DNA from 3 places in the Staphylococcus saprophyticus subsp. saprophyticus ATCC 15305 genome. Region 1 is predicted to be linked to each of the others. Evidence: predicted binding sites of a transcription regulator. Region 1 holds the regulator's gene; each other region holds the start of a gene.
The links. The regulator LexA, encoded in region 1, represses DNA repair genes until DNA is damaged. The targets are predictions, from matches to a motif close to CGAACATATGTTCG.
Positions count from the first base shown of each region.

Region 1 (3,289 bases):
AAAACGTGATTCCTGAGTATATTACGATTGATATCGCTCATGGACATTCTGATTCAGTTATCAATATGATTAAACATATTAAAAAACATATTCCAGAAGTATTTGTAATTGCTGGAAATGTAGGTACACCAGAAGGCGTACGTGAATTAGAAAATGCAGGCGCTGATGCAACAAAAGTAGGTATTGGACCAGGTAGAGTATGTATTACTAAAATTAAAACTGGATTTGGTACAGGTGGTTGGCAATTATCTGCTTTAAATCATTGTAGTAAAGCAGCGCGTAAACCAATAATAGCAGATGGTGGTATTAGAACACATGGTGATATTGCAAAATCAATTCGTTTTGGTGCATCAATGGTTATGGTAGGATCATTATTTGCTGCACATGAAGAATCACCAGGTGAAACAGTGGAATTAGATGGCAAAATGTATAAAGAATATTTTGGTAGCGCATCTGAATTCCAAAAAGGTGAACATAAAAACGTTGAAGGTAAAAAAATGTTTGTTGAACATAAAGGCTCACTTTTTAATACTTTAACTGAAATGCAACAAGATTTACAAAGTTCAATTTCATATGCAGGTGGCAAAGACTTAAATTCATTAAGAAAAGTAGATTACGTTATCGTAAGAAACTCAATTTTTAATGGTGATAGAGACCAAAATTTATAGTAGGTGTTTAAAATCAGAAGACTTTTATTATATATAGTCATTTTTTTGATCATTGTTTTAGTCGTCCCTATCAAAGAAACGGCACCTATGACATCGTTACAGCAGCAACTCAAATCGAGTGTTGATAGTTGGACTTCAAGCGAAACAGCAACGAACGATGAACTGAAAGTACCTAATAAACAAGATTTTGCTGTGAATAATATTCAAATGAATATGTCAAAACAGGACGTCGATAACAAACTTGGCAAAGCTAAACGAGTGACATCAAATGAATATGGCACACAGTGGCATACGTATTATTCTGATGATTATAGAGCATTTGTAATGGTAAGTTATATTGATGATAGAGTGAATGCACTTTATAGTAATCAAAATCTAATTTCTTCTAAATCGAAAATTAAATACGGTACACCTAAACAAATTGTGCGAGATAGACTTGGCGAACCAATTAAAGATAAACAAAAAGGTAACGTAAAATTTGATGTTCAAGACGATGAGTATGATAATTTTCATAAAGACAGCATTTATACAACGGCATTTTATGATAAACATGAGAACAATAACTTAACTGCGCTTTTACAGGTTAGTGACAAAATGGAAAATCGTTTACAACAACAATATGGTGCACCTTCTGATAATTTAGCCCAAAGTTTCGAACTACAAAACTTTGATTTAGTAAATGCTGAAAGGGTTCAACATAATTTAAATACATTAAGCTATTCATCTAGTATTTCAGATACTGCCAGAAAACACAGTAAAGATATGGCTGATAATAACTATTTTGATCATAACAATTTATCAGGAGAATCTCCTTTTGATAGATTGGAGGCAGATGGTCATGATTTCAATGCAGCAGGAGAAAATTTAGCATATGGTCAAGCAAGTAGTATTTATGCACACCAAGGTTTAATGAATTCATTAGGTCATAGAAAAAATATACTTAAAAAAGAATTTAATACTCTTGGTGTGGGTGTCGATTTTAATAAAAATAGGCAACCTTACTGGACAGAAAATTATACAGGCTAATGTTTTATTATAGTTGTATACGGGTATCTATGATTTGTGAGGATGGATAAGTTATGACAACAAATAAAAAAGATAAAACAGAAGATATACTTGAAAAAGTTAAAGAAGTTTTAGAAAAGAATAGAAAAAAATAGGCGAATGCGCAATTGCGCATTCGCTTATTTTTTTGAGAGTGTCTTAAATTGCTCTAAATTACCAATTACATTTCTCTAAATAATCCGACCACTTTTCCTAAGACAGTAACTTGATCTAAATAAATAGGGTCCATTGAACTATTTTCTGGTTGTAGACGGTAATGTGCTTTTTCCTTAAAGAAGCGTTTGACTGTAGCTTCATTTTCTTCAGTCATAGCGACAATAATATCACCATTTTCGGCAATTGTTTGGCTTCTAACAATGACTTTGTCTCCATCAAGAATACCTGCTTCAATCATACTATTTCCAACTACATTTAAAATAAAAATATCACTATTGTGTGTAGATGTGAAATGTTCTGGTAAAGGGAAGTACTCTTCAACATTTTCAACAGCAGTTATTGGTATACCTGCTGTTACTTTGCCAATTACAGGAACATGAATTGTTTCTTCCATATTAATAGGTTCACCTAATTGTTCAGTTACTATTTCAATGGCACGTGGTTTAGTAGGATCTCTTCTAATATAACCTTTTTCTTCTAATCTAGATAAATGACCATGAACTGTTGAGCTAGATGCGAGACCAACAGCTTCACCGATTTCTCTAACACTTGGTGGGTATCCTTTAGCGTGAACAGTTTGTTTTATATATTCAAAAATCTCATTTTGTCGTTTAGTTAACTCTCTCATAATAGGCACTCCCTAATCTAATTTAACCTAATTATAGCATGTGTATATCCGTTTTACAAACGTTTGTTCGTTTCGGTGTTGACATAGAACAAATGTTCTGATAAAGTAACTATACAAACAAACGTTCTAGGAGTGACTATAAATGATAAAAATATATAAATCTCAAATAAAAGCTTATACAATGGTGTTAATTGCAACTATGGTTCTTTGCGCAATTTTTATATTAAGTGCTTATAACAACGCTAATTCAGAACAGACGTACGAAATGACAGATCACCAAATGACGCAACAATCTAACAATAGCGAACAAAACAATACTAAATTGGAGCAGAAAAGCGAACAAGATTCACAACCCGTAATGGCATCAATGTATTAAAATATATATAAAAGACAATGATTAATGATGATAATAAGGTTGGGTTAAGGTGAGCGAAACAATTTAGTTTCGTTCACTTTTTTGTTATATTTTTTATATTAATAATAACGGAGGTTTATAATGTCTCAAAAAGATGGTGTAGATATAAAAAGAATTAATGAATTAGCAAAAAAGAAAAAGGAACAAGGACTTACAGAAAATGAAGCTAAAGAACAATCGAAATTGCGAAAAGCTTATCTAGAATCTTTTAGAAAAAACTTTAAACAACAAATTGAAAGTACAAGAGTCATTGATCCTGAAGGTAATGATGTCACTCCGGATAAAGTGAAGAAAATTTTAGATGCGAAAGAGAAAGAAGATAAATAGAAAATCAATATTTTGTTAAATAGATATTAA
Region 1 is NC_007350.1:1,469,428-1,472,716, reverse strand. Features, by position in the region: gene guaC (GMP reductase) at 1-668, shown strand, start outside; gene SSP_RS07205 (CAP-associated domain-containing protein) at 672-1,694, shown strand; gene lexA (transcriptional repressor LexA) at 1,894-2,517, opposite strand; gene sosA (DNA damage-induced cell division inhibitor SosA) at 2,660-2,893, shown strand; gene SSP_RS07190 (DUF896 domain-containing protein) at 3,014-3,259, shown strand.

Region 2 (3,289 bases), 550 kb from region 1:
GGCGCACCTCAATCTTAGGATCTAACAGACCGGTTGGACGTATGATTTGTTGAACCATCTCATCTGTATGCTCAAGTTCAAATGGTCCTGGTGTGGCTGAAACATAAACCAACTGTTTCGTTTTTTCTTCGAATTCCTCGAATTTTAAAGGTCTATTATCTAGTGCACTCGGCAAACGGAATCCGTGGTCAACTAATACTTGTTTACGAGCACGGTCACCATTATACATACCTCTAATCTGCGGCAAAGTTACGTGCGACTCATCAATCATGACTAACCAGTCATCTCCGAAATAATCAAGTAATGTATAAGGTGTTGACCCCATAGGACGTAATGTTAAGTGAACGGAATAATTTTCTATACCCGAACAGAATCCCATTTCTCTCATCATTTCTAAATCATAATTGGTACGTTGCTCTAAACGTTGCGCTTCTAACAATTTATTTTCTGCATTTAATTCAGCTAAACGTTCTTCTAATTCGTTCTCAATTCTTTGAATTGCTGATTTCATTTTTTCTTCACGTGTTACGAAGTGAGATGCTGGGAAGATTGCAAAATGATCGCGTTCTCTTAATACTTCTCCAGTTAAGTAATTCACTTCACGAATACGATCAATCTCATCACCAAAGAATTCTACACGGATACACATTTCTTCTCTAGATGCAGGGAAAATCTCAACGACATCCCCTCTAACTCTAAATGTACCGCGTCTAAAATCTATATCATTTCTTGTATATTGGACGTCCACTAATTTTTTAAGTAATTCACTTCTATCCATCTCCATGCCAGCACGTATACTAACGACTAAATCACGGTATTCTTCTGGATTACCCAAACCGTAGATACAACTGACACTGGCAATCACAATCACGTCATCTCTCTCAAACAACGCACTGGTAGCTGAATGTCGTAACTGGTCAATCTCATCATTGATTGAAGCGTCTTTTTCTATAAAAGTGTCAGTTGAAGGCACATAGGCTTCTGGTTGATAATAGTCATAGTAACTTACAAAGTATTCCACTCTATTTTCAGGAAAAAATTCTTTGAACTCACTATATAATTGGCCTGCTAAGGTCTTATTATGTGCGATAATCAGTGTTGGTTTACCAACCTGTTTGATTACATTACTCATCGTAAATGTCTTACCAGTACCAGTTGCGCCTAATAGCGTTTGGTGTCTTTTCCCTTCATTAACACCATTTACAATTTTTTGAATTGCTTCTGGCTGATCCCCTTGAGGTTCAAATTCAGAATGCAGTTTGAACGGATAATGTTCCATGGCGACACATGCCTCCTAATTAAGTCTATATCTCTTATTTCGAACCTATTACAATTTGTTTATCTTAAAACGTTCATATATTGATTCTTTACATATCATTTATTCAGATGAATGGTTCTATACTCGTTATATATATTAACAGATTTATGAATACAAAAACAAACATTTGTTCGTAGTTTTAATACTTCTTTTTATAAAGAAAAAACAAACATAGTATGTCACCATGTTTGCATCCATTTGATTTTATATCATAAAAACTTCTTTTTTTTGAAGTTATATTATTATAAATCTCTTATTTAATTATAGCAATTAGGTTGCTCAATGCTTATTATTCAATCATCATCTTTTTTATGCAACTCTAATTGGTCGATGATAAGATACCCCGCTAATAATGAAACGACATCTATGAAAATGATCCATTCATTATGAAAGAACCCCTTTTCAACTGATACACCTATTAAAATTAAAGTCAATATTGTACCTACCCATTTGCTTCTTGTTAGCACACTGAATAATATAACAAAAACACATGGGAAAAAGGATGCCAATATATACCAAATCATGGAATTCACCCATTCCTATTATTTAAAATTGCCATTGTTGTTTCACGCAATTCAGATCTTGGTATGAATTTCTCTGTTAGCATCTCTGGGATGATATTCTCGATAAAATCTTGAACTGAGCTAAGATGATCAAATTGCATGATTGTCTCTAGTGACATTTCATAAATTTCAAAAAATAACTGTTCTGGATTACGTTTTTGTATTTCTCCGAAAGTTTCATATAATAAGTCAATTTTATCAGCAACCGACAACAATTGTCCTTCTAAGGAATCATCTTTACCTTCTTGTAATCGCTCACGATAAATAGCTTGATATGGCTCTGGAATTTCCTCATTTATAAAATGGTCTACCATTTCTTCTTCTACTTGAGAAAATAATTTTTTCAATTCTCCACTTGCATATTTCACCGGTGTCTTAATATCGCCAGTAAATATTTCGGCAAAATCATGATTTAATGCTTTCTCATATAAACTTTTCCAATCGACTTCATTACCATGATATTCCTCTACAGTACCTAAATATTGAGCGATTTTTGTCACTTTGAATGAATGAGCAGCGACGTTATGCTCAAAATATTTAAATTTACCCGGCAATCTAATTAATTTTTCCAAATCAGATAAACGTTTAAAATATTGATGTACACCCATGACATCGCCTCCTAGTTTATTAAAAAATGATTATTCTTGATTTTATAATATCATTCAACGCGTTAAATGTCTTATCAATATCATTGAAAAATAATAATCATTTAATTTAACTCATATAATAAAAATAGGTTATATTTCAACGGTATAGTTATCAATGATTTAGGTATAGTCTGGGCGTAGTACAAAAATATTGGATTTGTTTCTATGGCGTTGGTGATTGATGACGCATCAAAAACGATGCAGCTTGAAATACTGCTATAATCGTTTGTTTAAGCTACTCTGCTTGTTATCTATACATTAAAAGTTCGAGATATTTCCTCATATCCCGAACTCTTATTTCGATAGCGTCACTTCAAATCAAATCATTTTTCTTCACAGAAGGATAGATTTTTTTTAGTGAATATAATTATATTGGCCTGTGTTATGGATTGTTCTATATGATTTTTGACCTACACCTTGCCAATTCATTTCAGATACGACAATTGAACCATCTGCATTTTTACTTTCAACAACACCTACATGACCATAGTTGCCTGCAGTACTTTGGAATATAGCACCTACTTCAGGCGTGTTGTTCACTTGATAGCCACTTTGCTGTGCTGCTGAAGCCCAATTATTCGCATTTCCCCATAAGTTTCCAACTGATTTCCCTAATTGTTGTCGACGATCAAAAGCATAATATGTACATTGACCCCAATCATAATAGTTACTACCGTTAGAAGCGTGTGACACTGGGCTATACTGATAATTTGAAGTTACCTGTTCATTTGCAGTTGTATTCGAAACTTGCTGTCTATCCG
Region 2 is NC_007350.1:2,020,327-2,023,615, forward strand. Features, by position in the region: gene uvrB (excinuclease ABC subunit UvrB) at 1-1,279, opposite strand, end outside; gene SSP_RS09820 (CsbA family protein) at 1,612-1,842, opposite strand; gene SSP_RS09825 (YfbR-like 5'-deoxynucleotidase) at 1,848-2,489, opposite strand; gene SSP_RS09830 (COG3942 and LysM peptidoglycan-binding domain-containing protein) at 2,883-3,289, opposite strand, start outside.
Region 2: uvrB (excinuclease ABC subunit UvrB) is a predicted target of LexA. The motif match lies at 1,439-1,452, and genes of this name have one in related genera.

Region 3 (3,289 bases), on a different replicon from region 1:
AGGGGTGGAACGACTGCAACCAAGGCTGCAATAACCATAATGATCGGAGTGTAGTATTTCGCAAATTTATCAACGAATGCTTGGGCTGGAGCACGCTCCCCTTGTGCTTCTTCAACAAGATGAATAATCTTGGCAATGGTTGTATCTTCTACGTATTTGGTGATTTTTACTTCAATTAGTCCCTCTTCGTTAAGCGTACCTGCAAATACTTCGTCATCTACCGCTTTGGAGACGGGAACAGATTCTCCTGTTATAGCTGCCTGATTGACAGCCGACAAGCCATTCACAATGATTCCATCCATGGCAATTTTCTCCCCTGGTTTGACAATCATGATATCACCCACAGCGATATCGTCCACATGGATTATTATTTCCTGACCATTTCGTCTAACTAGTGCTTCTTTTGGGGCGATATCCATCAATGAACGTATGGATTGTCTTGCTCTGTCCATAGAGAAGCGTTCAAGTGCTTCACTGATTGCAAAGAGAATAACAACAATAGATGCCTCTGCCCATTCACCAATAATGGCAGCTCCAATAACGGCAACGGTCATCAGGGTTTTCATGTCGAAATCAAAGCGTATCAAATTTTGAAAACCGACTTTAAATAATGAATATCCGCCAATTACAATAGAACCTACAAATAACATGGAAGTTACGAGGTTATCTTCTCCATTTACAAAGTGAGAAAGGTAACCAAAAGCAATTAGTAGTGTGGCAAACAGCAATGTACTATGTTTTTTATAAAATGGTGTTTTCTCTTCTTTATGAGCCTTAGTGTCATCTTTAACCCTTTGTATCGTTTGATTCGCTAGTTTTTCAGGAGATACTTTTAGATTCTCAAAAGCACCTGCTTTTTCAAGTTCTTCAACCGATGCATTTCCATATACATCAATTTTAGAAGCGCCAAAGTTTACTTTTGCATCCTCAACTCCAGCTATTTGTTTTACATTTTTTTCAAACTTCCCCGCACAATTTGCGCAGGAAAATCCTTCCACACGGTAAACGTTTTTATCTTTAATTACCACAGGTTCTACCCGTCTTTTAGGTTTCTCTGGTGCCACTTTAAGATTTTCAAAAGCACCAGCCTTTTCTAGTTCTTCAACAGTTGCACTGCCGAAGACATCAATTTTTGAAGCTCCAAAATTTACTTTTGCGTCCTGAACGCCTGGAATCTTTTTAACATTTTTCTCAAACTTTCCTGCACAATTTGCACATGAAAATCCTTGGACCCGATAGACGTTCATTTCTTCTTCCATTAGTTTAACCTTTTGTTCAGACATTGACCTTCACTTCTTTCTTATGTGCTAGGGCGATCATCATTATCTGCCTGATATGTTCATCATCTAAAGAATAGAAAGCTAGTTTTCCTTCTTTTCTAAAGTTGACCACCCCTTGCTTATAAAGCGTACGTAAATGATGAGATGCATTTGCTATCGTAACACCTAAGATATTTGCTATATCACAAACACACAACTCTTCATCCTGACACAGAGCGTAAGTAATTTTTGCTCTATTTTCATCGGCAATAGCCTTTAACATTTGGCTAACACCAGAAATATCAACTGTTTGTAAATCCCCTTGTATTCGATTAACCTTTTCTTCGTCATAACAAAAAATTTCACAAGTATCTTTCTTTTTCATATTATCATCCCATCTTCATTCAAATATTTATTTGAATGTATTATAACCATTTTCGACTCATCATGCAAGCAAATATTTGAATGAAAATAAAAGAAGTAAGTAGGGCATAAAATTCTAGTCTCAAAAACGAAGGAAAGAAGAAGTGAAATGAAATATATAGAATTTTTGAAAACGCGAGGGGCCACAGGCGCAATATTTATGGGGATTTTCTACGCTTTAGTTATGCTAGCTATTTTTTTACCGGGTTATAAAGCAATGCCTGGCAATGTAGATAAACTTCCTATTGCTATTGTTAACGATGATACAGGAGACTATGGTAACCAAATATCAAAACAATTAAATAAAAGTTTACCGTTCGATAATATTAAGAAAGATATTTCTAACTCAAAGGCAAACAAGGACTTGGAGCATAATGATTTGAACCTTGTAATTCACATTCCTAAAGATTTTTCTAGTAATTTAAAATCTGGAAAAGATACACCTGGTTTAGATTTTAAAATAAACGATGCGTCCCCAACCATGATTAGTCAGTCAATGGATTCAATTGCAACAAATATAAATAGTCAACTAAGTGAACAGTTTTCTAATCAAACTACTGGTACGGTGTTAAAACAAGTGAAAGTACCTGAAAAACAAGTAGACGGTTTAGTTAAACAAATTAATGCGTCATATTCTGGTGAAGTCTCTCATATTAATGAACTGCCCTAAAGTATGAATGTTAAAATGTTACCTATGTTCTTGACGCTAGCAGGTTATGTTGGTGCTATGATAGGATCTATGCAATTAGTTAGTTCATTTAATTTACTACGTTCAAAAGCGTCTAAAACCAGATTATTCATTTACGTCCAATTTACAGCACTATTAATTGCTATTTCATCTTCATTAGTAGCGCTAGGAGTGACTTATTTTATAAATGATTTAGATGGGAAATTATTCTTAAGCATGTTAGGTCAATTAACACTTAATTATATGGTCAGCTTCAATTTCACGGCAATTGTAGTATTTTTAATAGGAGAAGCTGGTATGATTTTAAATATTCCAATTTTATTAATACAAACAATTGCAAATGGAGCAACAATGAGTCGAGATATGATGCCTGGATTGTATAATTGGGTTAGTCATATTTCACCAATGTATTACTCTGTCCAAGCACACTTTGCTAATCTTTATGGTAGTATATCTCAAGGACCCTATATTTTATCTATGGGAGCAGTGGGTTTAGGTGCATTGCTAATAAACATACTCATAGTTACATTTATTCATAAGAAATCGCCAGTTTATATGAATAAAAATAAACTTAATTCCACAGAAACTGTTAATCAATAAACGTAATCCCGATTCTGATGAAATAAGTCCAATTTTTAAAGGGGCGTATTATTAATGTCTGTACAAATATTTATATTAAGTAAGTTAATGGAACAAAACACTTATCCTTATCAATTAAAAAGACAATTATCTGAACCTATTCCATTTGATAAAATGAGTGGCCTAACCGAAAGTAAGCTTTACTATCATTTTGATTCACTTAAGAAGAAAGGCTTAATTGAAGTCACACAAACTATTAGAGAAGAAAATAGACCTGACAAACAAATTTTCGCTATTACTGATCAAGGAAAAGATGCTTTACCTTCAATGATTTATAAAC
Region 3 is NC_007352.1:15,203-18,491, forward strand. Features, by position in the region: gene SSP_RS12560 (cadmium-translocating P-type ATPase CadA) at 1-1,283, opposite strand, end outside; gene cadC (Cd(II)/Pb(II)/Zn(II)-sensing metalloregulatory transcriptional repressor CadC) at 1,276-1,644, opposite strand; gene SSP_RS13240 (YhgE/Pip domain-containing protein) at 1,792-2,352, shown strand; gene SSP_RS13245 (ABC transporter permease) at 2,356-2,970, shown strand; gene SSP_RS12575 (PadR family transcriptional regulator) at 3,025-3,289, shown strand, end outside.
Region 3: cadC (Cd(II)/Pb(II)/Zn(II)-sensing metalloregulatory transcriptional repressor CadC) is a predicted target of LexA. The motif match lies at 1,665-1,678, and genes of this name have one in related genera.